2 regions of the Tindallia californiensis genome follow, and region 2 is predicted to be linked to the other one. Evidence: riboswitches for the same ligand, from Rfam matches in the RefSeq annotation. Region 2 holds a riboswitch; the other holds the start of a gene.
The links. Region 2 has a riboswitch for glycine ahead of BLV55_RS11445 (GrdX family protein). Riboswitches for the same ligand answer to the same signal wherever they lie in the genome.
Positions count from the first base shown of each region.

Region 1 (15,620 bases), on a different contig from region 2:
CCGACAGAGATTACTTACTCGAATTTCTATTTGCGTCTTCTACTTTTATGCTTCATATTAGCCGACTCTGCGAAGACTTGATTCTATGGAACACCCAGGAATTCGATTTTATTGAATTACCAGATGCCTATTGCACCGGTTCAAGTATGATGCCAAACAAAAAAAATCCAGATGCGCTGGAACTAATGCGTGGAAAAACGAGCGGGGTGCTTGCTTCCTTAAATGATTTAATGATTAATCTAAAAGGACTTCCGCTTACTTATAATCGTGATATGCAAGAAGATAAGCGTCCTGTTTTTCATACTTTAGACACTCTAGAAGAAATTCTTGGCCTCTTGCCAGATTTGCTGAATGGTGTCACCATGAAATCAGCATCTATTAAACAGCATCTACAAAAGGGCTTTCTATTAGCAACGGATATTGCCGAATATCTCGTCTCAAAAGGAGTTCCCTTTCGTCATACTCATCATATTGTTGGGCAAGCTGTCCAATACTGCCTTGAAAACAACAAAGAGTTTGCTGATCTTTCCTTAGATGAATGGGGAAAGTTTAGTGATTCTATTGGAGAGGATCTTCTTTCGGTTCTAAGCATCGAAGCCGCTGTCGATCGGCGAAGTAGTTTTGGCGGAACAGCACGATCGGAAGTGAAGAGACAAATTAAAAAAGCTACTTCGCTCCTCGAAACAATCTAAAAAAGAAGCACCTTGCCTTATGAATTAAGTGCAGCGGTGCTTCTTTTCATTAGCCTTTATTTTCTTATTTGCCCATCTCCATAGATCACATATTTCGTACTGGTCAGTTCCTTTAATCCCATAGGGCCCCGTGCATGCAATTTTTGAGTACTGATACCTATCTCCGCCCCATATCCAAATTGTTCTCCATCTGTAAACCGAGTAGAGGCGTTAACATAAACAGCCGCCGCATCAACACAACGTAAAAACTTTCTGGAATTACTATAGTGTTCCGTAATGATTGCTTCCGAATGACCTGTACCATAACGTTGAATATGTGTAATGGCTTCGTCAATGCTATCAACTACCTTAACCGCTAGAATAAGATCCAAAAATTCCTCGGCATAATCAGAATCATTTATTTCAATAGCGTCTTCAAAAGCTTCTTTGGTAAAATGATCCCCTCTGATCTCTACCCCTTTTTCATTAAGAAGAGGAAGCAACTCCGGCAACAGTGCTTTTGCTTTTTCTTTATGGACCAACAAGGTTTCTAAGGCATTACACACTCCTGGCCTTTGAGTTTTTGCATTGATAACGATCTGTTTTGCTTTTTCCAAATCAGCGTTTTCATCAACAAAAATATGACAGTTACCTATTCCCGTTTCAATAACGGGAACCGTAGCATTTTTTACTACTGTTTGAATAAGTCCAGCTCCACCACGTGGAATGATAACATCTAGGTAGTCGGTCATTTGAATAAATTCCGTTACAACTTCTCTTCCTGTTTGTTCGATACTTTGAATACTACCTTTTGGACAGCCAGCTTTCTCAGCCGCTGTTGCAATCAGTTCTGTTAAAATGCGATTGGAATGCAGCGCATCCGATCCACCACGAAGAATGACCGCATTACCAGTTTTTAAGCATAGCCCAGCTGCATCTACCGTCACATTCGGTCTGGCTTCATAGATCATTCCAATAACGCCCATTGGTACCCGCATTTTTCCAATCTCTATGCCTTGAGCTCCTATCCACATTTCCTCTACTTTTCCAATAGGATCTTCAATTCCTCTCAGCGCTTTTAATCCATCTGCCATCGCGTAAATACGTTCTTCTGTCAACATCAACCGATCCATCAAAGCATCCGAAAGAGCGTTTTCTCTTCCATTACGCATATCTTCTTTATTAGCTTCAAGGATTCGATGCACTCCTTGTTCCAGAGCTTCTGCCATTTGTAGCAATGCATGATTTTTTTCTTCTGCCGATAAAAGTGAAAGTGAATTGGCTGCTTCTTTGGCTAATTTTCCTTTTATTATCAATTCTTCATTCATAACTTCGACTCCTTTTCTATTTATTCTGTTTATAGCAAGGTTAAGTGATCCCGATGAATAACTTCCATATAATAGCAATACCCTAAAATTTTCTCAATATCCTTACTTTGGCATCCTTTTATTTTGTCAATTTCATTAAACCCATAGTTGCTGATGCCTCTGGCAATTTCTCCTTTTTTTCCCAAAATGCTAATAACGCTTCCCTTTTCAAAAGTTCCTTTCACCGATGTGATCCCGCTAGGCAACAAACTTTTTCCTCGATTTCTCAAAGCATTTTCAGCACCTTCATCAACGGTTATCTCCCCTTCTGTTTTAGAAGCAAAACCTATCCAGCCTTTTTTCACGCCCATACGATGCTCTTTGGGAAGGAATAAGGTTCCTACTTTTTTACCTTCCACAATATCCAATAACACTTCTTGTTGCGACCCATTCGCTAAAATCATAGGAATTCCATTATTTGTCGCAATTTTAGCGGCTTCTATTTTAGTAATCATACCACCACTACCCAGATTTGAACCAGGTTTTCCAGCCATACTTTCGATTTTTTCTGTAATACTGGTTACTGTTTCAATAAAAGGCGCCTCTGGATTGTCCTGTGGGTTTTCTTGATACAGACCATCAATATCGGATAAAAGAACTAAAAGATCTGCATCCACTAAAACAGCCGTAAGTGCTGCCAGGTTATCATTATCACCAAATCGGATTTCATCAAAAGAAATAGTATCATTCTCATTAACAATCGGAATAACGTCGTAACGATGCAAGGCTGTTAATGTATGTCTTGCATTCAAATATCGTTCCCGACTATTAATATCATCCCGTGTTAACAAAACCTGTGCAACAATCTGGCTGTATTCACCAAAAAACTTTTCATACATATGCATCATAACGCCTTGTCCAACAGCGGCCAAAGCTTGGCGTTGAGGTATTCCCGAGGGTTTTTTTCTAAGTCCCATCTTTCCCATACCGCTTCCGATAGCACCTGATGATACCAGCGTTACTTCGTAACCCATATTCTTAATATCCGCTATTTGACGGGCGATATGATCCATACGATAGTAGTTGATGCGCCCGTTGGCATGGGTTAATGTGCTTGTCCCTACTTTTATTACCATTCTTTTCATACTTAAACTCCGTTTTTCTTCCACGTCTTTCATATGATGCATCGCATTCATCCCTTCTATGAGTCTGCTGAATCTAAAGAAATGCTTCTAAGTACTTTCTGATACACTTCTGGAAACGCTAATTTTTCTATTTCAGACAACTGAATCCACTGGTAACCCATTATATCACTAGAATCTATTTCAGCTTCATAAATTGTCATGTTCCATTGCTGATGGGAAAAAATATGTTTAGCCTTTCCTATCTTTCTCGTCATAACCATGGTGGTCAACAAGCGAGTCTCTTCCTCAGACTCTTTATTTTCATTATTATAACCTTTATTATTTTCCTGCACCAGCCCCTGTTTGCTTTCTAAACTTTCCTGTGTGGGGAATACCCACATTCCTCCCAGTAAGCCTTTGGAAGGATTTCTTTTCAGCAATAATGCATCCTTCTTTTTATTCCAGACAACAAAGACGTGTTTCTCCAGTATTTTTTTATTGTTTTTCTTTATCCTTATAGGTAACTCTTGCGCTAGTCCTGATTTCTTAGCCTGGCAGGAATTCTGTATAGGACAGTCTATGCACCGGGGGTTATTCGGTAGACATACGACAGCACCTAACTCCATCATGCTTTCATTGAAATCGCCTGGTCTATCCTTTGGAATCATGCTCTCTAGCTTAGTTCTTACCAGTTTAACCGCTCTTGGTTCTAAAACATTTTCTTTCAAAGCGTATATTCGACTAAAAACTCGCATAACATTACCATCAACAGAGGATAACGGCATGTCGTAAGCCATACTCAGTACAGCCGCCGCCGTATATGGTCCGATCCCAGGAAGTTTGAGTGCCTCTTTTTCCGATTCAGGAAAAGTTCCGTCATGCTCTTCCTGCATAATACGAGCGGCTTTTAATAAATTTCTTGCACGACTATAATAGCCTAACCCTTCCCATTGCTTCAAAACATCATCCTCATTAGCCGCTGCCAATGCTTGTATATTAGGAAAACATGTCATGAATTTTTCATAATATGGAATTACCGTTTCAACCTTTGTTTGCTGAAGCATTATTTCCGAAATCCATCTTTTATAGGGATCCTTTGTGTTTCTCCAAGGCATGATTCTGTTTCCAGCATCAAACCAGTCCAAGAGTTTTCTTACCCAGGCTTCATCTGGTATTGGTTTTATCACGCTTTACACCTCTTCATCCTGTAGCTCATCGCTAATCTTTTCATCCTCAAACCATTGCAAGGTAGTTTCACTTGGCATTTCTTCCACTTCTCTCAGCCTACGTTCAATGGCCCTGGTTCTTACTCCTGCTTTATCAATGACATTACTTGCCTCCTGCAATTTTTTTCTTGTTTTGTCCAGAATACCTCCAAATTTTCCAAATTCCGACTTAACCGCTCCTAATAATTCCCATACTTCACTGGATCTTTTTTGGATGGCCAGCGTTCGAAATCCCATTTGCAAACTATTCAATAAGGCAGACAAAGTAGTTGGTCCAGCAATGGTTACTTTGAACTCTCTTTGAATCTCTTCAAAAATTCCTAAGCGTAAAACTTCTGCATATAATCCTTCAAAAGGCAGGAACATAATAGCAAAGTCTGTTGTATAGGGCGGGGCAAGGTATTTTTGATTTATCATCCGCGCATCTGTTTTTATTCGATTGATAAGATTTTTTCGGCGACTGTCAATCATTTCGCTTTCCCCGTTTTCATAGGCATCCAGAAGATGTTGATAGGTTTCTGTTGGAAACTTCGCATCAATCGGCATCCAAACAGGTTTCGCCTTAGAGTCGTTTCCTGGCAATTTCACAGCAAATTCTACCCGGTCAGCACTATCTTCTTGAACCGCCACATTTTTCTCGTATTGCTCCGGGGTTAGTAATTGCTCCAAAAGACTCTCTAACTGATATTCTCCTAATACGCCTCTTGTTTTGACGTTACTGAGGACTTTTTTTAAGTCCCCAACTCCATTGGCTAAGTTTTGCATTTCGCCCAATCCTTGATGAACTTGTTCTAAACGACTGCTCACTTGTTTAAAGGACTCCCCCAGACGATGCTCCAATGTTTTATGTAATTTTTCATCAACAGTTTCTCTTATTTTTTCCAATTTTTCGTTATTATCTTTTTGCAAATCGCTAATTTTTCCTTCAACCACTTCACGCAAGTGATCTAGCTTATGTTCTGTTATTTTTATAATATGATCATGCCGCCCGGTCATCACTTGTGTTGTTTTGTCTAACCGCTCACCGGTGGCATTTTCAAACTGTCGTAAAGCTTGTAAAAGCTCTGCTCTACTTTCTCTCTCGCTTTGACGATATAATTCCCGGTTTTTTTCTGATTCCTCCCGATAGTTCTTTTCTATTCGCTCTAACTTTATCAAATAAAAAAACTGAATCATTAAAATTGCTGCCATCACTATGATTTCTACTGTCAAAAAAACACCGCCTTTTCTCGTTAATGACACCCTATCTATTGTAACATGAAATATTACCGGAACAAAGATTTCCTACATTAAAAAGAGCCAGTGTCTAAAGACACTGGCTCTGAGACTGAAGACAAATTATGTAGACATGATAATTTGAGGCGAGGACATCTAACGAAGAGCTTGTATGTGTTTTTCGAAAAAGAGAGAAAACCGGTAGAAATCCTTGTTTGAACGGAGTACCCGCAGGGCACGAGTGAGTTTGGATTTCTGTTTTCGACCTTTCGACCAAAACACACAAGATCGTAGTGTTATAACCGAGTTCAAATTACTTTGTCTACAACCTGAGAGCCAGTGTCTAAAGACACTGGCTCTTTCAGAAAGGGAGTGACTGGAACAAACAGTCTATAATGTTTCTTCTCCAGGGCTCCAATCTATGGGGCATAACCCTCCACTTTTTAGAGCATGAAGAACTCTTAGAGTTTCATCAACGCTACGTCCCACATTCAAATCATGCACGACAGCGTATCTTACAATGCCTTCAGGATCAATGATGAATAATCCTCTTAAAGCAATTCCATCTTCTTCCACTAGTACTCCATAGTTGCGAGCAACTTCCTGCGTCATGTCTGAAGCAAGGGGGAAATCCAATTTTCCCAGACCACCTTTATCATGAGCCTGATGAATCCAAGCTTTATGAGAATGTTCACTATCCGTACTAACACCTAAAACTTCAGCATTAGCATCTTGGAAGTCTTTAATTCTCTTGTTCATGCCTGTAATTTCCGTTGGGCACACAAAGGTAAAGTCTAGGGGATAGAAAAACATAACAAGCCATTTTCCTTTGTAATCATCCAATGAAATTTTCCCAAATTTTTCACCTTCACCGTCCACAAAATTCATTTCAAAATGCGGTGCAGGTTTCCCTACAATTCTTTCTGTCATAAGATAACCTCCTGATAATTTTTTCGTCATTATATATTTATCCAGTCAGAAGGATCTTAAACATCAAATGATAATAATTTTCATTTTTGTTTATTTTTTCCGTGGCGGTGCCATGTGAATCGCTTCATTTGTCGCTGCTAACGCCGCTTCCATCACCGTTTCCGCTAACGTCGGATGAGCATGAATTGTTTGAGTAATATCTTCAAGAGTCATATCATGACTCAGCGCAAGGGCTCCTTCATGGATTAGATCCGATGCATGAGCACCCATAACATGCATGCCTAATAGCTGATGGTTATCTTTCCGAGCAATCACTTTTACAAATCCTTCCGGTTCACCCATTCCCAGAGCTTTGCCATTCGCCCCAAACATAAATTTCCCTGTGAGGTAGTCAATTTCCTTTTCTTTTACCTGTTCTTCTGTCATTCCGACACCAGCCAATTGCGGATCCATAAATACACAGTCAGGAACAACGTCAAGCCTTATTCCCGACTCATGGCCCAGCATACGTTCTACAGCTGCTATTCCTTGATGAGACGCCACATGAGCCAACATCATCCCGCCCAGCACATCACCAATAGCAAAAACGCATTCATTGCTCGTTTGCAGATGTTCATTTACCTTTATGCCGGCTTCATCGTACTGAACACCTGCTTTTTCTAAGTTGAGCTGATTCAGCATCGGGTCTCTTCCCGGTGCCATTAATAACGTATCTGCCTCAATTTTATCTTCTTTGCCATTCTTTTTATTACGTATGTCAATTTCGAGACCCTCACCCGTATGTGTAATGCCTGTCACACGACAATCCTGTTTCAAATCCAAGCCTTGTTTTTTTAAGTAAGGTTGTACTCTTTTTATCATTTCTCCATCCATTCGTTTTAGAAGCGTTGAAGAAACCACCGTCACCTCTGAACCAAAAGCGTTAAAAATAGCTGCTAATTCTATTCCAATAACACCACTACCTGCAACAGCAAGTTTTTTAGGAATATGATCAATATCCAGCAGTTCATCACTTGTAATAACTCCCGGAAGGTCTGTCCCTTCAACCGGTAAAATAGACGGCTTCGAACCACTGGCGATAAGGATTTTTTCGCCTTCTAAAACCAATGTTTCGCCTTCTTTTGTGCTGACCTCCAGTGTTTTTTCTCCAGCAAAAGTTGCCCAGCCGTGGATCACTTCTACCTGATATGCTTTCAGGAGTTTTTCGATACCACCTACCAGTTGATCTACGACTGCTTTCTTTCTGCTTTGAATTTTTTCAAAGTTAATACGATATCCTTCTAAGTCCACTCCAAATTCATGCATTTTCTTTAGATCGTTTATTTTTTTTGCATTTGTATACATTGCTTTCGTTGAAATACAACCTCGGTTTAAGCAGGTGCCACCTATATCCCGACCTTCAACCACTGTTACTTTTGCACCAAGCTGCGCCGCTCGGATAGCGGCAACATAGCCACCCGGACCAGCACCGATAATGATGAACTCTTTTTTCATTCTGACAAACCTCCTCCAAGAAAGCCGAGTGCTAGGCTAAAGCTGCACTCGGCTTGTTTTTAGATAATGCTTGTTTTAAGAACTTATATGGGTAATTCACACTTAAGAACCGGCTCTCTAGCTGCTTTTACCTCATCTAGTCTACGTACCGGCGCAACATGTGGAGCTGCCTTTAGAATATCCGGATTGTCGTCTGCTTCCTGAGAAATAGCCTTCATTGCTTCTATAAAAGCATCCAGTGTTTCTAAGCACTCTGTCTCTGTCGGTTCAATCATCAACGCTTCCGGTACAATCAGTGGAAAATAAACTGTTGGTGGATGAAAACCATTATCCAGCAATCTTTTCGCAACATCTGTCGTATTAACTTCCATTTCCTTTTTACCAAGACCTGCCAATACAAATTCATGCATGCAAACCCGGTCAAAGGGCAATTTGAAGTGGTTTTTCAAATGGTGCATCAGATAATTCGCATTCAAAACAGCCATCTGGCTTACTTTTTTCAATCCTTCAGCACCCATGGTTTTGATGTAGGTATACGCTCGGACGTTAACCCCAAAGTTGCCATAGAAAGAGTGAATCTTTCCAATACTTTCTGGGCGGTCATATTCCAGAGCATAGGAATCTCCATCTTTTACCACTGCTGGCTTGGGTAAGAAAGGTATTAAATCTTCCCGCACGCCAATAGGTCCGCTTCCGGGTCCACCTCCACCATGTGGTGTTGAAAAGGTTTTGTGAAGGTTTAAGTGAACCACGTCAAAGCCCATATCTCCTGGTCGAGATACCCCTAATATGGCATTTGCATTGGCTCCATCGTAATATAACAGTCCGCCAGCTTCATGAACAAGTCGTGCAATCTCCGTAATATTTCTTTCATATAGGCCGAGAGTGCTTGGGTTGGTTAACATCAATCCTGCAATGTCGTCACCCAAAACAGCTTTAAGGCTCTCTATATCAACGTCTCCATCCCTGTTAGACTTTACCTCTACTACATCATAGCCTACCACATGAGCACTGGACGGATTCGTACCATGTGCTGAATCAGGAACAATGATTTTTTTCCTTTGTGCATCTCCTCTTTTTTCATGATATGCTTTTATCACCATCAGTCCAGTCATTTCGCCATGAGCACCAGCTGCCGGTTGAAGTGTTATGCCTGCCATTCCAGTGATTTCAGCCAACATGTTTTGGAGTTCATACATCATCTTCAGTGCACCTTGTGCCGTCTCTTCCGGTTGATAAGGATGCAGTGTATTAAATCCTGGCAAAGATGTCATGTCTTCGTTAATTTTAGGATTGTATTTCATGGTGCAAGAACCTAATGGATAGAATCCTTTATCAATAGCAAAGTTCTTTTGCGAAATATTAACAAAATGACGAACCACATCTAATTCACTTACTTCCGGCAAAGAAAGATCCTTTGTCGATCTCATGCTTTCAGGTATACCAGCTTCTATATCCATATCCTTTAACTCGTCGGGAGGTAGTCGATATCCGGTTCTACCAGGTTTCGAAATGTCGCACAGCAGCTTTGTATACTCCTTCATTTGATCCCCTCCAAACCTTTTACTAGTTGGTGAATTTCATCTAGACTTCGCTTTTCTGTTACGCAGAGAAGCATTCCGTTTGTTATTTCCGGATAGTATTTATCCACAGAGAATCCTCCCAGTATTCCCTGTTTCATTAATTCTTTATTGATCTCGTCAACATCTCCGGGAGCAGTCACCATAAACTCTTTAAAGAAAGGTTTATCAAAAGTTCTCTTTAGCCCGGTTTCTTTCTCAATTTTCTCTAAGGCATAATGTGCTTTTCGATAGGACTGTTCTGCCACTTGCCGCATCCCTTGTTTCCCCATTAAAGACATGTATGCAAGTGCCGCCAAAGCGTTCAATGCTTGATTGGTGCAAATATTAGAAGTTGCTTTTTCACGACGAATATGTTGTTCTCTGGTTTGTAAGGTTAATACGTATCCCACATTTCCTTCAACATCGGTGGTTTGCCCTACGACTCTTCCTGGCATTTTTCTCATTAGTTTCTGAGACGCAGCCATAAATCCTAGGTATGGTCCTCCGTAGTTCATTGGATTTCCTAAAGACTGCCCTTCACCAATAACAATGTCTGCACCTATTTCGCCCGGTGATTTAAGAAGTCCCAAAGAAATCGGATCCACGTTCATAATTAACAGCCCTTTATCCTGATGGGCAATTTTTTCTGCTTCTTCCATTTCTTCGATGATTCCAAAGAAGTTTGGATTTTGAATAATCACACCAGCTGTCTGCTTTGTCACAGCTTCTTTAAGTTTTTCTAGGTCGGTCACACCTTCTTTAGAAGGTATTGTCACCACTTCAATACCGTTAAAGCGACCATAGGTTTCCAGCACTCTTCTGGTCTCTGGATGAACGGTTTCTGAAACAACCACTTGTTTGCGTCTGGTTTGAGCCGCTGCCATGTATGCCGCTTCTGCTGTTGCTGTTGCACCATCATACATTGATGCATTAGCAATATCCATTCCTGTCAAATTCGCTATCATTGTCTGAAATTCAAAAATGACCTGAAGGGTTCCCTGACTAGCCTCTGCCTGATATGGGGTATAGGCTGTATAGAACTCGGAACGGGATGTAATATGTTTGATCACAGAAGGAATATAGTGATCATAAGCTCCCGCACCCAAAAAGCATACGAGATCTTCTGCACTTTTGTTATCTTTTGCTAAATCCTGCATATGATGTTGTATTTCTATTTCTGACTTTGGTTCTTCAAGCATTAATTCTCTCTGTAATCGAACATCCTTAGGCACATCGGCGAATAAATCTTCAAGATCTTTCATTCCCAATGTATCTAACATTTTTTTAATGTCTTCTTCTGTATGTGGAATATAGGGAAACATATTACGCCTCCTCTTCGCAGAATCTTTGATAGTCCTCCGGTTTCATCAGCTCATCTAATTGAGATTTATCGCTGATTTTAATTTTTACAAACCAATTAGCTAACGGATCCTGATTAATCTGACCAGGGTCATCCTCTAACTCTGTATTGATCTCTAAAACAGTTCCATCTACTGGTATATACATATCTGCAGCCGCTTTAACTGATTCGATGACACCAAAAGCATCGCCTTTTACATATGTTTCATCAACTTCTGGTAATTCAACAAATACAATGTCTCCTAAGGCTTTGGATGCAAAGTCTGTAATGCCCATATACATTTCGTCTCCCTGAACATCCACCCATTCATGCTCACTGGTAAATAATAACTTTTCCATTTCTCTCATTGTTATTCCTCCCTTATATTCATTTATAATCATTACATGAAACTCTAGTTAGTTCTTTCGCCATTCCAATTAACCTTTAGATTTTGTATTCTTTCTGTAAAAAGGGGTCGGTATTAATTTTGCTTCCACCTGTTTTTTTCGTATTTGAATCGTTATTTGTTCTTGTCCTTCTATGGTTTTTCGATCTACTAACGCCAAACCAACGTTTTTATTTAATGTTGGTGATACATAACCCGTTGTCACAAATCCTATCTTTTCACCTTCTAATAAAACATCATATTCACTTCTCGGAATCCCTTTGCCAAGCATTTCAAAGCCTACTAGCTTTCTGGGAATCCCTGCTTCCTTTTGTTTTTTAAGAGCTTCTAATCCAATAAAATCATCTTTCTTTAACTTAACAAAAAAACCATATCCTGCTTCAACTGGTGAAATATCTTTCGATATTTCATGCCCATACAACGGAAGTCCTGCCTCAAAGCGCAATGTATCTCTACAACCTAGCCCTGCAGGTTGGATACCTTCGTCCTCACCAGCCTTCATCAAAGCTTTCCATACGGTTTCTAACTCATCCCATTTTGTATATATTTCAAAACCATCTTCGCCGGTATAACCAGTTCTGGAGATAAGACACTTAACACCAGCAATTGTTACATGATCCTTAAAGTTGAAAAATTTAATTTCAGATAGGTTCTGGTCCGTAACCCTTTGAGTAATTTCCTCTGCCAGCGGCCCCTGGATAGCAAGTTCTGCTGTCCTATCTGATTCATCAATAACATCCACTTCGAATTTTTGAGCTTTCTCATTGATCCAATCCAGATCCTTTTGAACATTCCCAGCATTAATAACAAGCAGATACTCATCCTGAGCAAATCGATATACGAGCAAATCATCCACTACCCCACCTTCGGGATAGCACATAAAGGTATACAGTATTTCACCATCTTTCATCGAAGAGAAGTCATTTGTTAGCAAATGCTGAATAAAGGACAGGGCTTCCTTTCCTTTCACCCTTACTTCTCCCATGTGGGATACATCAAACATACCTGCCTTTTGTCTGACGGCGTGGTGTTCTGACATCAGCCCTTCATACTGAACAGGCATCTGCCATCCTGCATACTCCACCATTTTACCTCCATTGGCATCATGCCACTGATAAAGTGGTGTTCGTTTTTCTTCTGTCATATTGCTCCTCCTTCCTTTGCTAGCCTCCTTGTTATAACTACCCAACATTTTGCTTATCTCACATCAAAAAGACACACAAGTACCAATAAGGATTGATAATTGCATGCCCTCTGTCGTAAGCCTGAGAGATTCTGCTTCCAGGTTATTTATTTTTGAAACACCTGGCTGCATTGCACCTTCGGCGTCCTTGCGGATCTTTCCAGAGTTTCGTCCTATAGCGATCCTTTTTCCTGAAAGTTTCTATGTAGAAATCCCAGCTCTACATATTGCTCCTTCGGCTCCTTAACGGACTCTCTCGCTATCCTCATCCGAATATATATGTTTTTAACATTTCTTTAATCAATTTCATTGTATCTCGGTTAAGACTTTATTTCAATGTTTATTCTTAAATAATTTAGAATTCTTTCTCTAAATTGATTTTGTCATTTCCCTTAACTGAGTGTATAATCAATAATCATCATCCCTATTTTATTTTTAGTCAGGAGAAGTTTTCTATGAAACTGCTACCCTTTCTTAAGCCTTACCGTTGGCCGTTAATGATTATCTTTTTTCTTTTGATGATCATTTCATTTTTAACCACCGTACCTCCCTGGATAATGCAATACGCTATTGACGAAGTGCTGCCCAGTGGCAATGCCAATTGGTTGCCTTGGCTTGCTTTTGGAATTCTTTTGGTATCCCTTACAGAAGGTATTCTAAGTTTTATTCAGCAAGTATTCAGTGAGTACATCGGCCAAAAGATCATTTACTCCATAAGAAACCAAGTTTTCCATCATATAAACCAGCTGTCTTTTTCTTTTTATGATAAAACCAGGACAGGAGACTTAATGTCACGAATTGTTTCAGATGCGGACACTTTAAACCGCTTTATCAGCTTTGGCTTGCTGAAAGTGTTCACAAATGCGCTGATTCTCATTTGGATCTTCATTACCTTGCTTTATTGGAATTATCTAATGGGCATCCTTTTTTTATTTTTGATCCCTCCTATGACCCACGCCATGTTTGTTTATGCCCGTAGAGTCCGTCCTGCTTTTCAAAAGATACGAAAACATACTGGCATCTTATCTTCTCAGGCTCAGGAAAATCTATCGGGAATTGAGGTTATTAAAAGTTTTGGAAATGAAGGCTATCAGCATAGCCAGTTTACAGAGGAAAACGAAAAAGTGCTTAACCATACCTTAGCAGCCAACAAGATCAGTGCCTTTTGGATGCCTTATGCCGAAACTTTGATTGGCTTTTTTACAGGTATTGTATTGTTAATGGGAGGTTGGTTAGCCTCCATGGGTCAGATCAGTACCGGAACTCTCGTCGCTTTTTTGGCTTACATCAATATGTTGCGTCGCCCCATCCGCCAAACCGGATTTCTTCTCAATTTGTTTAGCCAGAGTGACGCGGCCGCCAGCAGAATCTTCGACCTTCTCAATCAAAAGGATTCACTAACCGATATTCCGAATGCCCGAAATTTCAAAACCATTCAACAATCCATAGTCCTTAACCATATTTCGTTTGCTTACAAGGATCAACTGGTTTTATCTGATATCAATCTACAAATTTTTCCTGGCGAATCTATCGCTTTGATAGGCCCTTCCGGTGCTGGCAAAACGACCTTAGTCCACTTGCTGATGCGATTCTATCAGCCTACAAAGGGCACCCTATTCATCGACGATATTCCTATTTCTCATTATTCCCTTAGCAGCTTACGGACAAAAATAGGTTTTGTGATGCAAGATCCTTTTTTATTTAACGGAAGCATTGAAGACAACCTGCGCTTAGGTTCACCAACAGCTACTTTTCAAGAAGTACAGCAAGCTGCCAAGGAAGCACAACTGGATTCTTTTATTCAGTCCTTGCCCTCTGGTTATAAAAGCCAGATCGGCGAAAGAGGAGTGTTCCTTTCCGGTGGTCAGGCTCAACGGTTAGCTTTAGCCAGAGTATTGCTAAAAAAACCAGAAGTATTGATTCTCGATGAACCCACTTCTAATATTGATAGTATTACCGATTCGGCAATTATGGATACTATTGCTGTGCTTATGCAAGATCGAACTACTATTACAATTGCCCACCGTCTTTCCACCATCCAAAACGCTACCCGGGTGCTTTATTTGCAGAAGGGCCATTTACTTGCTTCCGGAACTCATCAAGAGCTTATGAAAAATAGCGATGACTATAGAAAGTTCGTATCCCTGAATATGAAAGGTACTTCATCTTAATTTTGCTAAAGAAAGGGGGATCCAAATGCGCGGAGGTTTTATCGGTAAATACCCTGATCAACGAAATAAAAAATTCCAACAAAAGTATTTTCGAAAAGAAAACTGGCAATTCATCTTCCCCATTATTCAAAAAAATCGAAAAGACTTATTTCTTGCTGCATTTTTCACCATACTTTATACCATTGCATTTCTTTTCCCACCTTACCTGATACAAAAGATTATTGATGATTATATTTTAAGCGGCCATCCATCAGGAATGACGCCTTGGATTATTCTATTTTTTCTTTTATATGCTTCCTCCTGGTACTTCGCTTATCAACAACGTGTTTGGAGTCAATCTTCTGGTCACAAAACTGTTTTTGAGATTAGGGAAGCTCTCCATAAAAAACTCCTCGAACTCCCAATCAGTTTTCACGAAAAACAGAAAAAAGGCACTCTTACTTCCTTGTTGATGAACGATGTTTCAGCGTTGTCCTCTGTCATAACAGAAGGTATTATCGGCTTAATGAGCGATGTGTTAACAATCATTGGCATTACGGTTATCATGTACCAAATGCAACCACAGTTAGCACTGCTTTTGCTGGCTAGTGTTCCTATTATTTTACTGCTAATGTCTTTTTTAGGGCGTCACATCCGAGAAGCATTTACGAATGTACGAGAAAAAATGGCAGACTTAAGTGCCCAAGTGGAAGAAAATGTAAGCGGTATCCGTGCGATTCAATCTTTAGGCATTCAGGAAAAAAGCGAAGCTGAATTTGAGCAGGTCAGCCTTGGAAATTTCAAGGCGAAGTTAAAGGCAATGATGTTTTTGGCATTGCTTTTCCCGTTAATGTCCTTAACAACAGGTGTCGGAAATGCTCTTTTAGTCTGGCATGGTGGCTTAGAGGTTATTGCCGGTTCTATTAGTATTGGTATTTTTGCAGCTTTTTTGGCTTACATCCGAAAGTTTTACCTTCCTTTAAAAAACTTTAGCGATGTGTATTATACTTACT
Region 1 covers NZ_FNPV01000004.1:237,649-253,268, reverse strand. Annotated here, with positions in the region: gene argH (argininosuccinate lyase) at 1-692, shown strand, start outside; gene BLV55_RS07125 (glutamate-5-semialdehyde dehydrogenase) at 749-1,999, opposite strand; gene proB (glutamate 5-kinase) at 2,029-3,165, opposite strand; gene mutY (A/G-specific adenine glycosylase) at 3,180-4,289, opposite strand; gene BLV55_RS07110 (DNA recombination protein RmuC) at 4,293-5,540, opposite strand; gene BLV55_RS07105 (peroxiredoxin) at 5,934-6,473, opposite strand; gene lpdA (dihydrolipoyl dehydrogenase) at 6,564-7,967, opposite strand; gene gcvPB (aminomethyl-transferring glycine dehydrogenase subunit GcvPB) at 8,051-9,511, opposite strand; gene gcvPA (aminomethyl-transferring glycine dehydrogenase subunit GcvPA) at 9,508-10,851, opposite strand; gene gcvH (glycine cleavage system protein GcvH) at 10,853-11,236, opposite strand; gene gcvT (glycine cleavage system aminomethyltransferase GcvT) at 11,306-12,418, opposite strand; glycine riboswitch at 12,527-12,623, opposite strand; glycine riboswitch at 12,627-12,726, opposite strand; gene BLV55_RS07075 (ABC transporter ATP-binding protein) at 12,913-14,628, shown strand; gene BLV55_RS07070 (ABC transporter ATP-binding protein) at 14,654-15,620, shown strand, end outside.
Region 1: linked by a shared signal. The riboswitch ahead of gcvT (glycine cleavage system aminomethyltransferase GcvT) and the one ahead of BLV55_RS11445 (GrdX family protein) in region 2 are both predicted to bind glycine.

Region 2 (15,620 bases):
AGGATACCTTGGCACCTCCTTCACATTTGGGAGTGGAAATAACGCCTGCTCAGGAAAGTGCTATTTTAAAAGCCATGGCCGTAAGAGCATCAGACCGCTTTCAGTCTGTGGAAGAATTTCAGCAGGCGCTTCTATCAGATAGGCCGGTATCTTACGAACCAGAAAAGCCTGTAAAAACTTCAGGGGCTTCGGCACCGATGCCGCCACCTACCGGAGAAGTATTCTCAGGGAAGGCCAAGGCCTCTCCGGTTAAACCGATTTACCTGGCAGTGGCTGGTGCTGTCGCTGTGCTGCTTATCGTTGTTGGCTTTGTTATGAGTAGAGATGGCGATGACGGCGGAACTGCCGTTGCCAATGACTCGGAGACGACAGTAGAAACCGGAGAGGCATTAGCTGATAACTTGGACCCGGATTTAGTGGAAGAGGATCAGACACCGGACGCCATTCCGGATCAATTGTCAGAAGGAAGCTTTGAATATCAGAATGGCACCTATACCGGTGAGCACCATAATGATTTACCGGAGGGATTTGGAGTCTGGGAAGGTCCGGACGGCGAAGTTTATGAAGGTGAGTGGCATAATGGACTGCCCCATGGGCAGGGAGTGCTGAACGGTGCTGACGGTGATGTCTACGATGGCGAATGGGCTTATGGGAATCGTGAAGGTTATGGAGTATATGTTTCAGCGAACAATGTGCGTTATGCAGGGGAATGGATCAACAATCGGAGAAATGGTCGAGGGACGGAAGTATGGCCCAATGGAGCCGAGTATACTGGTGAATATAAAGATGATATGCGTCATGGTCAGGGGATTTACACCTGGGCCAATGGAGATAGCTACAATGGAGAGTGGCGGGATGGATTTCAGCATGGACATGGCGTTTTAACCTATGCAAATGGCCAGACAAGAGAAGGGCAGTGGGTCAATAATGAATTTCAGGAGTAAAGATGTTGGCCAATGAGAAAGGAGTGATGCTTCAGGTTGATAACATGAAGCGAAAGAGAAGCGAATGATACCAATGAAAAAGGAGGCAGCAAGATGAAAAAAAGAGCAAAGAGAATTTTTGTGTTGACATTAGCCCTTTTGGTAATGCTAAGCATGGTGATGGGGCCATCTGTATTTGCTTCAAGTGTAAAGGACTACTTATTACTGGTTCAGCTTCAAGGTGTCTATGATAACGGAACCGCGGATTTTACAATTAGTTATGATGCGGATATACCGGATGGATTGACCAGTGCATTAGAAGTTTACTACGAGTTGGACGGCCAACGAGTAGAAACGTTAAGAACAGAAATGATATCCCGAAATGGAAACATTGAGTATGCTGATGAACTTCTTATTAACACAAGAGGATGGGAATCTGGCGAATATGATTTAACCTTGGTTATTGATGGAGAAGCGATGGATAGTGGCACTTTTTATATTGAAGCCCTTCCGGAAATCGATCCAGAGCCGGAACCGGAACCAGAACCGGCTCCAGAACCAGAACCGGAGCCAGAGCCGGAACCAGTAGTTGAATTAGCAGCCAATGAAAGAGCTGTTGAACTGGAGCCTGGGATTCCGTCTACTGTGGACTTTAGAAATGTAGGCGTTGAATTGGAATTAGTGCTTCCAGATGGAGGCGTGGGTAGCGTTCAGTTAGACCGTATGGCGGATACAGAGGAAGAGATTCCAGAAAATCTTAACAGCCTAGGTGCGTTCTTAAAGATTGAGCGTAGCGAAGAGTTAGCCGGTGTACAGGCAACGATTAAGTTGGACCTACCGGAAGTTGACGAAGACGTTGATATGGAAACGTTGGCATTATATCGATTTAATGAAGGCACTGGTCAATGGGATCAATTACCTTCACGTTTAGTTAATGGGCAAGTTTGGGCAGAAGTAGAAGATTTTAGCCTTTTTGGACTGTTTTCTGCACCGGTAGCCGTAGCCGATGCAGCTCCGGCACCAACTCCGGCTCCGGAACCGGCACCAGCTCCAGAGCCTACACCAGCACCAGCTCCGGAACCAACGCCAGTTGTTCAGGAGGAGGCAGCACCAGCACCTGTAGCATTACCACAAACCGATGGTGGAAGTGCGGTTAATATGGGGATGATGTTGGCAATGAGCCTAATGGGCGCCGGTGGTCTCCTGGTAACGTCAAAAAAGAAAAAATAGCCAATCCTTTTATCTGGTTATAGGCAAAAGAAGAGCCATTCCTGTTGGCAGGAATGGCTCTTCGACATTTCATAATGATGATAAAGGTTTTTTAATAAATAGTTTCCAAAGATACAATAATGCTTCTGGAAGCTTCGTCCCAGTCCACAGTATAACCATAATCTTCCAGCGATTTAATGGTCATTACTTCTTCGGCAGGAGTTGGCTCTAAATCAAATAATTCTGCAGCAAGATCTGTTGGAATATAAGAACGTCCATCCGTAGAAATGGTGATGTTAGCTTCTTGTTCAGAGAAATCATACTCATCAAACTGGTAAACCATATCCGTATCTACTTCAAAAACAGCCACAACGACTACTTCGCTAGTTACTTCATGCTCTATACCGCCTAGCATCATCATGGCAATATCATCTTCCGTAACAACCTTAAAAGAGGTTGGAAGTTGGAAATCAGCTTTATCTAATCGAGTAGCGGTTGTATCCATTGATAACTTCATTTCACCTTCTGGTGTTTTAAGATGAAAAGTAGCTACTTCCTGGTAAGAATCTTCCTCAAAAGTAGTGATTTGCTTATACGTACTCCCTGCGATATAGTCTTTTGCTTCTTTCAACATTGGTCGTACAAACATTTCGTACATTGCCAGTACTTCTTTTAACTCTTCTTCTGTCAGTTCCACTTCTTCCTGTGGCATTCCCATTAACGTGGATAATTCATCCATATTAGTGATGACAAACATCAGATAAGCGTCCAACAGATCGATGATATCGTCAGCATCCAGTTCCAGGTGATACGCATCATCTTCAAGGGTCATGTTCAGATCAAAATCAAATTCCATGGTTTCGAGAACTTCCAGAATCTGCACCAAAAAGCTGGAATCCAGCTGCAGGTCTGTTTGACTGTTTTCGATAAGGATGAAATCTTCTTCAAAAGCAACTTCTTCTGACATCTCAGCCAATTCCGCTAAGAATAAAACAAACTCCTGATTCAGGTAGAAGTTAGTACCTTCGGTGTACATTTCAATAGTAGGAATTTCCATCTCAAGATCATCTGACGTTACTTCGATTAGCAGATAACTGTCAAATTCATCCATGTCAGACTGGCTAGTTACATGGATGGAAAAAGTTTGTTCCATCTCACCAGGAAAGTTCAGTTCTAATTGGAGAACCGCTTCACTTTCCATGGCCTGCCATTCCTCGTAAAGTTTCTTCATTTCATTCCAGTAGTCCTGCCCTGGAGTTGTTTCAGCTGATACAGGAATCATAGTTACCAGCATCATCGCTACCAGCGACAAGATGAGTAGGGTTTTCTTCATGCAATAAACACTCCTTTTCTTTTTTTTACTGCTATTTTTACTGCTATATACATGTCTCTCTACGAGACAGAATATAAAAAGTTTTTTGTCTTAAAAAAAATAATGTGTAAGGCTTCTTTTTTACTTCCTGATCCTTACGGTTTATCTTTATGAGTTGTCATTACTGTTCTAGGGTTCGCTGGCTTCGATAAGCCTCAACATTTTGCGTATGATCCTGATAATCACGGCTGAAATTATGACCGCCATTCCCCACAACAAAGTAAAGATAATCATGACTTTCCGGATTTAAAGCTGCCTGGATAGAAGCTCTGCCCGGATTGGCAATGGGCCCTGGTGGCAAGCCTTTATACTGATAGGTATTGAAAGGATGCATGACCTCTAAATCCCGATAAAGCAAACGAGTGGCCAATTCTTGACCATCATCTAAGCCATAAAGGACGGAAGAGCAAAATTGCAACAACATATCAATTTCTAATCGGTTGTAGATGACACCAGCAATAGTATCTCGCTCATGGTCTCCAAAAGCTTCTTTTTCAATTAAAGAAGCAATGGTAAGTAATTCATGGAGGGTAAGATTATTTTCTTTTGCCAAATCCCTGTAGTCTTCCAGCACTTTTTCCATCTGTCGAGCCATAACCGAAACTACCTGACTGGCAGTGGTGTCGGTTTCAAAAAAATAAGTGTCGGGAAATAAATAGCCTTCCATTGGAAAATAAAGCGGTGCTGTATCGAAAGAAAAATCCTGGTCTTGGAAATAGGCATTCGTTGCTTCTAAAAAAGCTTCTTGAGAAGCTATTCCGTGTTCTTCTAGTCGTCCGCCCATCTGATAAAGAGTATATCCTTCTGGGAAAGTAATGCGAATTTGTTCCCGTTGTTGTCCGGTCTGAATCAAAGTGAAGATGTCTTCAAACTGGCTTTCAGGTATAATTTCGTATTCACCGGGTCGGATATTCCGGTCAACACCAGCGGCCTGACCTTCTCGGCGAAACCACCTGGCACTTCGGATAACCCCTTCGTCTTTTAATATTTCTGATACCCGATGAAGGCTGTCGCCTTCTTCTATGATTAAGATAACACTTTCATCATGAGTGGTTTCGGCCAGTAATGAAGGAGCTAAAAAGATACCACCAATCAGAGCACCTCCGAAAAGAAGCAATACAAGCAAAAAAACAGCAAAACAGCCTTTTTTCATAATTAACAGATCCCTCCAAGAATAGTACGGTAAAGTAAGTTAACACATTTATTTTAACATGTTGACAATTAGAATGCACATAAAATATTAAAGAGAAGCGAAAAATCCGCCTTTATTCTCACTTTTTTGAAATTATGTCGACTTGCTTTTGATAAGAATCCTGTTTATGCCTGCTGGAATAAGTGAATAAACAGAATAACGATTCAATCACAATCCGAAGTTTTATAGAATCTCTTGAAAAACCCATAGACTACACCGGAAAGGAGCTGTCCGGTTTGAAAATAAAAAAGTATTTGCTGATCATCACATTCCTTGGTATGATGATTTTATTTATTACAATGACAGAAAGTCGGAGAGCCTGGCTTTTAGGTTTTGATGTGGAAGAAATACAAGAACTGGTGCTAACCTATGGGTTATGGGGGAGGCTTGTCTTTCTTGTGCTAGGAATCTTTCGACCACTACTTTTCATTCCGGTTTCTTTTTTCTTTGTAACGGGTGGATTGGCTTTTGGAACCTTGGAAGGCAGTTTTTGGGCTTTGTTGGGAATGATTGGATCAACCAGCATTATTTACTTTTGCGCCAGCCGGTTTCATCGACTGTTTCGGCGGATGGTTCAGCAAAAACATATTGAAATGCTTTATCGAATAACGGAAAAAGATTTGGTACCTAAAATTTTTTCCATACGGGTCACGCCGGGGATGCCTTTTGATTCTATTAGTGTGGCATCTGGCCTAACGCGGGTAAAATACAAGAGGTTTATGACAGGTACGTTTTTGGGGATGCTGCCAAAAGGCATTTTATACACCTACCTGGGGGAAAACTTAGATGACTACTTGTCACCACAAACCTTGTTGGTCTATGGCGCCCTATTGATAATGGCGCTGGCACCACATCTGTATAACTGGTATCAGCGGAAACACAGAAAAAAATAGCCTCAAAAAGGCGGCTAAAAGAAAAAATAAAAGGGGAATCACAATGACGCATCAAACGACAGATGAAATATATATGCAGTTAGCTCTTCGGGAGGCGAAAAAAGCAGCCGCAATAGGAGAAGTACCGATAGGTGCTGTCATTGTCAGGAAAGGAGTAGTAATTGCCAGTGCTCATAACCAGAGAGAAACAGGCAAGGATGCAACGGCTCATGCAGAACTGATTGCGATCCAGAAAGCTTGCCAAAAAGTTGGTGGATGGCGGCTGACAGATACTACCCTATATGTAACGATTGAACCTTGTCCAATGTGTGCTGGAGCAATTTTGCAAAGTCGCATTGATAAGGTAGTGATTGGTGCTATGGATCCGAAGGCCGGTGCCGCCGGTTCTTTGATGAATATTTTACAGGATCATCGATTTAATCATCAGGTTCAACTGACAACAGGAGTTTTAGAAGAGGCTTGCAGCGAAGCGATGAAAGCTTTTTTTCAAGAGCTTCGAGAAAAAAGACGGATGCAGAAGGAAACAGCCATTATCAATCAAAAGAATGCCTAAAGATTTCCTAAAAATGCTTAGCAATGTTAGTTATTGGATAAAAGAAATGAATGGGAAATCAAAAATAGATAAAGAATATCTATTATACTGGAGATTTTAATAATGATAGAATGACTGTCGGGTGGTGAACACTTTCGACAGTTTTTTTTATAGCGAAAGAAAGGGTGATGATTTTGAAAAAAGAGTGGCTGGTAGCATTTCATTCCACACATCATGCCATCGCAGCAGAGCGACTAGCGAAAGAGCAGGAGTGGAAGATGGAAATGATTCCCACACCTAGGGATATCAGTGCTAGTTGTGGTCTTTCATTACGATGTACGGAGCTGGAACTGGTAACCGTTGATAAAGTGATAGAGAAGTTCACCGAAAAAAAAGTTCTGTGGGCAGGGGTTTATGTAGCGAGTGGCCTCAAAGGAAGGCAAAAGACTTGGGAACTTATGCTCTCGGAAAAAGAACAAGCTAACAGTCAAGACTTTTAGCTTCTGATAAAGCCTTACCATCATCCTGTAGATAGCGATGCTGAAGATAGGGAAAAATTAATTGGTTTCTAAAAAAGAAAAGGAGATGATTGAAAATGGAAAGACCACAAACCATGGAAAAGATTGAAGATCTAAGAGGAATAAACTCGGTAAAGGTGAAAGAAGCCAGCGAAGCAGGACAAAAAATTGTAGGCATGTACTGTGTGTTTTCACCTCAGGAAATTGCCATGGCAGCGGGAGCCATTCCTGTATCTTTATGCGGAACCAGCAATGATCCTATCGAAGCAGCGGAACAGGAATTACCAAGAAATTTATGCCCTTTGATTAAATCTAGCTATGGTTTTGCTATTACTGACAAATGCCCGTTCTTTTACTTTGCCGATACCTTGCTAGCGGAAACAACCTGTGATGGAAAGAAAAAAATGTATGAATTGATGGGCAAAATAAAACCGATGCATCTTATGAACTTACCACAGAGCGCTGACGGAGAAGAAAACCTGGAACTGTGGAAAAAGGAAATGATTCGATTTAAGGAACATTTAGAAGATCAATTTCAGATAGAAATCACCAATGAAAGCCTAAGAGAAGCCATCAAACTGGCTAACCGGGAAAGAGAAGTTATGAAAAAAGTCCACCAGATCAATGCCAGGAAGCCAGCACCGATGACAGGGCTGGATATGATGAAAGCTCAATGGATTAAAGGATTTAACATTGAAAAAGAAGAAGGGATTCGCTTAATGGAAGACTTGTTGGAAGAAGTAGAGTCCAATCTTTCTAAACTGACAGACGGCGTAGAAGGACCACGGATTTTACTGACAGGCGTTCCTGTTGGGATAGGGTCAGAGAAAGTGATTCAGATTATTGAAGAAAGTGGCGGGAAAGTAGTAGCCCTAGAAAACTGTACCGGCTATAAAGGGTTGGATGTTATGGTAGATGAAACCAAAGATCCTATCGAAGCTTTGGCAGAAAAATATTTATCCACTCCCTGCTCCTGCATGTACAACAATCAGGGACGGTTAGATCTCATCAAAAGGATGGCGGAAGAATACCAGGTGGACGGAGTACTTGATCTTACCTGGCAAGCCTGTCATACTTATAACATAGAATCCTATTTCGTCAGAGAGTTTGTAAAAGAAGAGCTGAATTTACCTTTTTTACAGATTGAAACAGATTATTCCCAGTCAGATACAGGTCAGTTAAAACTTCGTATTGAAGCATTTTTAGAAACAGCTGAGAAAAACTAGTTTTTAGCTTTTTGCTAAGGAGGATCAACGTGATTCGTATTGGTATAGATATAGGATCAACGGTTACCAAAGCTGTTGTGATGAAAGATGAAAACATAATCGTCCATCAGCGTGTGCCGACAGGATGGAGTCCGAAGGAAACAGGAAATAGATTAATGGAAACACTGAAAAGAAACCATTCTTTCGATGAATCTGAAATAGCATCTGTAGTGACTACAGGTTATGGGCGAAAAACCCTGCCCTTTGCTACTCGTAAAGTAACTGAAATAACCTGCCACGCTAAAGGCGCGTTTCACCTTTATCCAAGCAGCAGAACCGTTATCGATATAGGTGGTCAGGACAGTAAAGTAATACGGATGGATGATGCAGGCAATGTGATTGATTTTATGATGAATGATAAATGTGCTGCCGGTACCGGACAGTTCTTACATGTGATGGCGACTCGCCTGGAAGTGGATGTCAACGATCTGGAGAAAATGGCTCTATTAGATGAGCCGGTTCAGATAAACAGTATGTGTACCGTTTTTGCAGAATCAGAAATTATTGGAATGATGGCGGCGGGTGCTTCAAAAGAAAGCATTGCCTCCGGACTGTTGAATTCTGTGGCAGGTCGTATTTCCACTCAGGCACAACGCATAGGCATAGAGGAAACCGTCTTTTTTTCAGGAGGGTTGGCAATAAACCAGTATCTGCAACAAGCCATCCAGGAAAAGCTTAATAAAAGAGTAGAAGTATCGCCAATGGCTCAGTATACAGGAGCCATTGGCGCAGCATTGCTGGGATAAGGGGTAAGATGCTTTGGCAAATTTGAAAAAAACACTTGCCAAAGAGGAAAACTTTCATTATAATATAATGTGCGGCTATAAAAAGATTGCAAGCATGCCGCTACATGGAGAGGTGACCGAGTGGCTAAGGAGCGCGCCTGGAAAGCGCGTAAGGCTTAACGGCCCCGCGGGTTCGAGTCCCGCTCTCTCCGCCATTATCATATTGTTATAAAAGTTGCTGTGCTAGATGGGGAGGTAGCGGTGCCCTGTAACCTGCAAACCGCTATAGCAGGGTCGAATTCCCTTTGGAGGCATTGTCTTTGTGGTGCAGACTCGGATAAGTGGTTATGACGACTGGGTCCCGCTCAACGGAAGTTCATGAACCCCGTCAGGTCCGGAAGGAAGCAGCGGTAAGTGATCCCTTTCGTGTGCTGCGGGTCAGCCTGGTCTGAGCTAACTGTTCGGGTACCGGCTATGAAACTTTGTCGAATTGGGGTGCACAGCTCATTTAATATAAAAGACAGCTGGTAAAATAAGAAGTATCATAATAAGGAATATAACATAAAAAAATGTTGTGCGTGATCCAGGGCTGACCCTTATCACACACAACATTTTTTATATTGGCTTTTGTTTTTTGAGGACTTCGTATTCCTTATAATAATCCATATCTAGGAGGATTCCTTCATCCTCTACGTTCACAAAATGCCCATCGGTATCATCGTATTTTTTCAAAAAAGCTTTTAAGCCTCCCGTGCCATCAAAACTCAAAAGATCGGCAATGTATTTTGATGAAATAACAGGTGGATGCCCTTTCTTCATTTGATAAGAAGGATAAACAATCCCTTTTTTCGTTGCTCTATACGATGTTACTATCTCTTTTATCGTGCTTACTTTTACCAATGGAATATCTACGGGATGCAGTAAAAAACCCTTATAATTTTTTTGGAGGCCCCGCACACCTTCTTTTATCGAAGAATACATTCCTTGGTCGTAATGATGGTTAATGACAATATTTACGGGATATTTCTTTAGGATCACTTCTAATTCATCTTTTCTGAAACCTGCTACAACATAAATATGATCGATTCCCGCATCCAAAAATGTCTGAATGATATATTCAATAACAGTCACTGAACCGAAGGGAAGCAAAGGCTTAAACGCTTTCATCCTGCTGGAATATCCGGCGGCCAGGATGATGACCGCCAGTGCATCGTTAAGATTTTCCTTATTTTGTTGATTCATTGATTGCCAATGCCACATTTTCCGGCGTTAACGGAAGCTTTGTGAAATTAATGCCTAATGCTTCGTAAAGTGCATTTCCGATTGCGGAAGGAACCGAAATCATTGGATGCTCTCCAATGCCTCTGGCGCCATAAGGCCCATCTACTTGTGCTGTTTCAGGTTCTTCAATATAAATTGGCACCATTTCCAACGGAATATCTTTTGCTGAAGGGATACGGTTATCTCCGAAGTAAGGGTTTAAGAGTCGGGCATCTTCATCAAACTTATATCCTTCAATAAGAGCTGATCCAATTCCTTGAACAATACCACCAAGCACCTGCCCATCCACCAATTTTTTATTAATAACCTTGCCGATATCAAAGGCCGAAACGATCTTTAATATTGTTATATCTCCGGTTTCGACATCCACCTCAAGATCGATTCCGTGAGCGCCGAAGGTCCATACAAGCCCAGGCCTTCCTTGTCCAGTTTCAGGGTCTGGATTGCTAAGTCCGCTTGCCATATAGGTACCATGGGCGATTAAAGGCCCGCCTATTCCATTTCCGTTTTCATAAGAGTATCCCATTGATAAGTCGATATAGGAAAGCTTTCTATGTGTTTGATGAACATGATAAATATATCCATCACCGTGTGTAAGTTCATCTGGGTGACAACGAAGGACTTGGCCAGCAACTTCTTTCATTTGCTCAATCATTTTTTTAGCGGCTTTTCTTACGGCATTTCCACCCATGAAAGTATACTTGGATGCTACGGTATTCCAGTCGTAAGGATGTTTATCCGTCTCTACATTCCATACAACTTCAACATTTTCGATTGGAATTTTAAGTTCTTCTGCGGCAACTTGTGCCATAATCGTATTAGCACCCTGACCCATATCAACGGCACCAATCATTATTTTTATATGGCCATCTTCATCCATTTGCATAATGGCGGATGTAGATGTATAGCTTGGCATTGCTGGAGCCTTTTGAAGCATTGCAAAGCCTTTTCCTCTTACTTTTCCTGTTTTGAACTCTCTTTGTTTTTCTTCTTCTGTTTTTCTTCCAGTCCAGCCTAATTCTTTCTTGACGGCATCCAGGCAAGCGATAGGATCACCTGTAGTGGGATATACAAGTTCTCCGCTTATAGTGGTACTGCCTGGTCGAAGCAGGTTTTTCATTCGAAGTTCATAAGGATCAATCCCTAACTTCTGAGCCATTATATCCATATGTCTTTCGGCTGCCCAGTGGGTTTCTAAATGTCCAAAACCTCTATAGGCGGTACTGAAGACTTTATTTGTATAAATCGTTCTGGAATGCAATTCTATATTAGGTATTTCGTAAGGACCTGCTCCTGAGTAAACGGCTGTTTTACCTACATTCACACCATAATCCGCATAGGCTCCGCTATCCCAATCATGATACACTTCCATCGCTACGATTTTACCGTCCTTATTAATTCCTGTTTTAAATCTTGCTCTCATCCCTGCTCGTGTAGGAAGAATGTTAAACTCTTCTTCTCTTGTCATTTTAAGTTTTACAGGTCGTCCCTTTACAGCTTTTGATAAGACACTGGCCAGAGGCTCAAGATGTACTCCTGCTTTTCCTCCAAAACCACCGCCTATATAGGGCACCACTACATTCACATCGCTTTTTGCAATCCCTAAGGATTTTGCTAATAACTGTCTCACAGCGAATGGAGATTGTGCAGAGGACCAAATTTTAACTTTGTTTGAATAAGGATCTGCCTGTGCAATGGTGACATGTGTTTCCATCGGAACATGAGCTACGGCCGGAACGTTGAACTCATCTTCAAAAATATAATCGGCTGCTTCAAAGCCTTTTTTAATATCTCCTTTTTTGGTCTTGTTCCAGCTTGCGATATTACTCCCCTTTTGAGGGAAGAATACACCTTTCATATGTTCGTAGGTGTGCAATTCTTCATGGACTAATACCTTTGCTTCTAACGCTTCATCCAAATTATGAACAATTGGCAAATCTTCATAGGCTACATCGATCAGCGTTACGGCTTCTTCTGCGATCGCTTCACTTTCAGCTACAACAGCCGCTACGATTTCTCCCTGATAGCGCACTTTTTCTCTTGCCATCACCTTTTTGTCGACCATATACAAACCCACTGTATAGGGAGCGTCTTCACCAGTAACGACTGCCTTTACTCCTTTTAATGCTTTGGCTTTAGAAGTATCGATGCTTACGATTTTAGCATGTGCCTTAGGGGAAAGCAGGGCTTTTGCATAAAGCATTCCGGGGACTTCCATATCATGCACATAGATCGCTTGTCCAGTTACTTTTTCCTGAGCTTCTTTTCGGTCATAGCCTTGCCCTATATGACTTAATGGTTGTTTGTTCATTATTTCAACTCCTCTCTTTCCCGTTTTGCAGCTGAACGAATGGCATTTATGATGGGTAAGTATCCTGTGCAACGACAGAAGTTACCCTCAATGGCTTCCTTGATTTCTTCCTCTGTTGGATGATCTTTCCGGTCTAATAAGGCTCTTGCGGACATAAGCATTCCGGGAGTGCAAAACCCACATTGCAATGCATCGTGAGTAATAAACTCCTGTTGCAATATCGAAAGTTCATTCTCTTTAGCGAGGCCTTCGACAGTAAGAATTTCTGCATTGTTTGCTTCTGCAGCCAGTATCAGGCATGAATTTACAACTTTACCATCCATCATAATTGAACAAGCACCACACTCTCCTTCTCCACATCCTTCTTTTGTACCAAAAAGTTTCAGCTCATTATGGAGAAACTGCAAGAGGGTCATCGTAGGATCTACATTTTTTTCTATTGTTTCTTTATTTACCGTAAGCGTTATAGCTACTTTAGGCAGTCCTGAATCTGTATATTCAAAGCACTGGTTGTTATTTTTAAAATCATTACACATATTACTTAGCCCCCTTTTCAATCATCGCCATCATGGCTTTATTTGCTAGTGCGCCTGCTGCTAATAATCGATATTCCAAAGAAGAACGCACATCGCTTATAGGTTTAATATGCTTTTGAATCTCAGCTTTTAACCACTGAGCCGTTTCTTTGCTAAATTCCATGTTCATTAGTTCTTTTTCTACCTCTTTAAGTCGAATAGGCGTAGGTGCAACCGCTGCCATTGCAATGAAAGTCCTTTTGTCTGCGGTTCTTCTTATTGTAATGCCTACGGTTGCTAAATCATGGCCTTTCACACGCGTTTGCCTTCTGAATTCACTCATATCTCCTGGTTCCACATCCGGAAGAGATACACCTAAAACAATTTCATTATCTTTTAATGCTGTTTTTTTAACTCCTGTAAAGAAATTTTCCAGTGCTAACTCTCTTTTTCCATTAGGTCCTTCAATATGAACCGTTGCCTGATAAGTGAGAAGAGGGGATGAAAGATCTGCTCCAGGCGATGCATTGCAAATATTGCCCACAAGGGTTGCTCTGTTTCTCAATTGATAGGAAGCTAAAGAGCCTGCAGCTTGTGAAAGTGCAGGATATTTTTCAATCACAGTATCAGACTCAGCTAATTCATTGACTAATACAGTGGCTCCGATATAAAGACCTTCACCATTTTTATAGTCAAATCGATGAAGTTCTTCAATTCCTTTGACATCTAAAATGTTATCCACCATCTCTACGTTCCTTCGAAGCGATATCATAAGATCTGTACCGCCGGCCAAGATTTTAGTCCCCGGATTAGCTGATAAAAAATCGATGGCTTCTTGCGTTGTCTGGGGTTTTGAATAATTGAACTTACTTATCATTAAAAAACCTCCTTTTAATATTACGTTGCATTCATCTTCTGACACTGCTATTTTTCGATTGCTTACATCTTAATTTTACCATTATTTCACAATACTCTAAAGAAAATGACATTAGTGCTTTTACACAAAATTATGAGCGTTTTTTCCTTACTAATTGTAATGTGTTGATTGGAAGGTTCAAAACAGGCGCCTTTAGGCTTCTTGTTTTTCAAAAAAGAGGATGCTTATGTCCAAGCATTGGTAGTCATGGCAGAGATCCAGACAAGATCGCAGCAGAAACTAAGCATCCTGTTTGTGATTACTGATATTCGGTTGGAAGAGCGACAAAGCTTGCCTGGGGCTGAATAGCGCACTTTGAAATTTTGTTAATTTATTATCAAAAAAAGATTGATTTTTATAGGAAAACGTTATACAATGATTACAAAGATCGATGTCAGTGTGAAACTTTCTTGATAACTTCATAAAAATACTGGATGATGTATGTGGGAGAGAGTCCGATGATGGGCCGCCGAAGGTAAAAGCTAACCGCCGAACAGCGTTAGTGAATTTCTCAGGCAAAAAGACCGCATGCGGACAGATCTCTGGAAAGCGAAAGCACCGAAGGAGCAAGTCTTGTTGAAGATTGCTGATCAACAGGGAGAAACTCTCAGGTACCAATACAGAGCAAACAGGACAGTGTCTTGTTTGCTCTTTTTGTTTTTTCGAACTGGTGATCATGAATCGTTTCACGTGAATGAAATAATTTATCCCTGGCGGTGATAGGATGGTAGTAACTAATAATCCAATGGTGAAAAAAGAGTTGGAGGGAAGTCTGATACCCCTACTTTGGGTAGAAGGAGATTACGAAGCTGTGTTGCGAAAAGTACGGGATCTGGTTCATACCGGTCATCAGATCATATCCCATCCCCTGGTAGGCAGCATTAAGCCCTATGAAACTCCTTATCGCACCGTGGTAATATCTGACTGGGCTGATTCGCTTCATATGACGTCATTACAAACCTTGGAACAGGTCTTTTCCTTACTGAACTCCTTTAAGGGGAAGGACGGGAAATTAAATTCATTGCGGACCTATCGAGATGAAGATTTACCGGATCTCCAACTGATAGATCTGGATTTAATAAAGCCGGTGATGGATCGGGGAAGCAAAGAAAAACAGGATGAGATTAGAGAGTAAAGAATAGAGGGAAAGCATCAGACTAAAAAAGCAAAAATGTTTTATCAGATAGCATTGTATGTAATTTGTAGAAGGAAGAGAAAAGAAAGGAGAGAAAAAAATGAAGCTGGAGTTAGGAAAAATCTTTATCGAAGACGTTCAGTTTGGGGATAAAACCCATGTGGACGGGCGCATTCTGGTCGTTGACCACAGAGAGTTACTGGAGGCTATTGGAGGCGAAGAACACCTATGGAAAATGCGGGTAGACTTAGCTCATCCAGGCGAATCTGTACGTATTACTCCGGTAAAAGACGTGATTGAGCCAAGGGTTAAAGTAAAAGGACATGGCTCTATCTTTCCTGGCATGTTAGGGAAGGTACACACTGTAGGTAATGGACGAACCCATGCGATGAAAAATGTAGCGGTGGTGACAGCTGGTAAGGTAGTTGGTTTCCAGGAAGGCATTATTGATATGTCTGGACCTGGAGCAGAATACACACCTTTCTCAAAAACCCATAATATTGTTATTACAGCAGAGCCAAAACCAGGTATTAAAGCCCACGAACATGAAGCTGCTTTAAGAACCATTGGCTTGAAAGCAGCCGCTTTTATAGGTGAAGTGATCAAAAATATAGAACCAGATGAAGTGAAAACTTATGAAACACTGGCACCTAGAGAAGCAGCCGAACTACATCCGGACCTGCCTCGGGTTGGTTATGTATATATGTTGCAAACTCAAGGACTACTGCATGATACCTATGTTTACGGCGTGGATGCAAAAAAGCTGGTTCCAACCGTAATGTATCCAACAGAAATTATGGATGGTGCCATTGTTAGTGGAAACTGCGTATCTG
Region 2 covers NZ_FNPV01000008.1:61,617-77,236, reverse strand. Annotated here, with positions in the region: gene BLV55_RS11525 (serine/threonine-protein kinase) at 1-944, shown strand, start outside; gene BLV55_RS11520 (LPXTG cell wall anchor domain-containing protein) at 1,038-2,153, shown strand; gene BLV55_RS11515 (hypothetical protein) at 2,245-3,465, opposite strand; gene mltG (endolytic transglycosylase MltG) at 3,626-4,657, opposite strand; gene BLV55_RS11505 (TVP38/TMEM64 family protein) at 4,933-5,589, shown strand; gene tadA (tRNA adenosine(34) deaminase TadA) at 5,633-6,142, shown strand; gene BLV55_RS11495 (putative Se/S carrier protein) at 6,316-6,621, shown strand; gene BLV55_RS11490 (double-cubane-cluster-containing anaerobic reductase) at 6,717-7,865, shown strand; gene BLV55_RS11485 (acyl-CoA dehydratase activase) at 7,895-8,650, shown strand; tRNA gene BLV55_RS11480 (tRNA-Ser) at 8,757-8,844, shown strand; RNA gene ffs (signal recognition particle sRNA large type) at 8,868-9,132, shown strand; gene BLV55_RS11470 (nucleotidyltransferase family protein) at 9,245-9,871, opposite strand; gene BLV55_RS11465 (xanthine dehydrogenase family protein molybdopterin-binding subunit) at 9,855-12,221, opposite strand; gene BLV55_RS11460 ((2Fe-2S)-binding protein) at 12,221-12,757, opposite strand; gene BLV55_RS11455 (FAD binding domain-containing protein) at 12,759-13,613, opposite strand; glycine riboswitch at 14,087-14,189, shown strand; glycine riboswitch at 14,193-14,277, shown strand; gene BLV55_RS11445 (GrdX family protein) at 14,377-14,787, shown strand; gene BLV55_RS11440 (glycine/sarcosine/betaine reductase component B subunit) at 14,888-15,620, shown strand, end outside.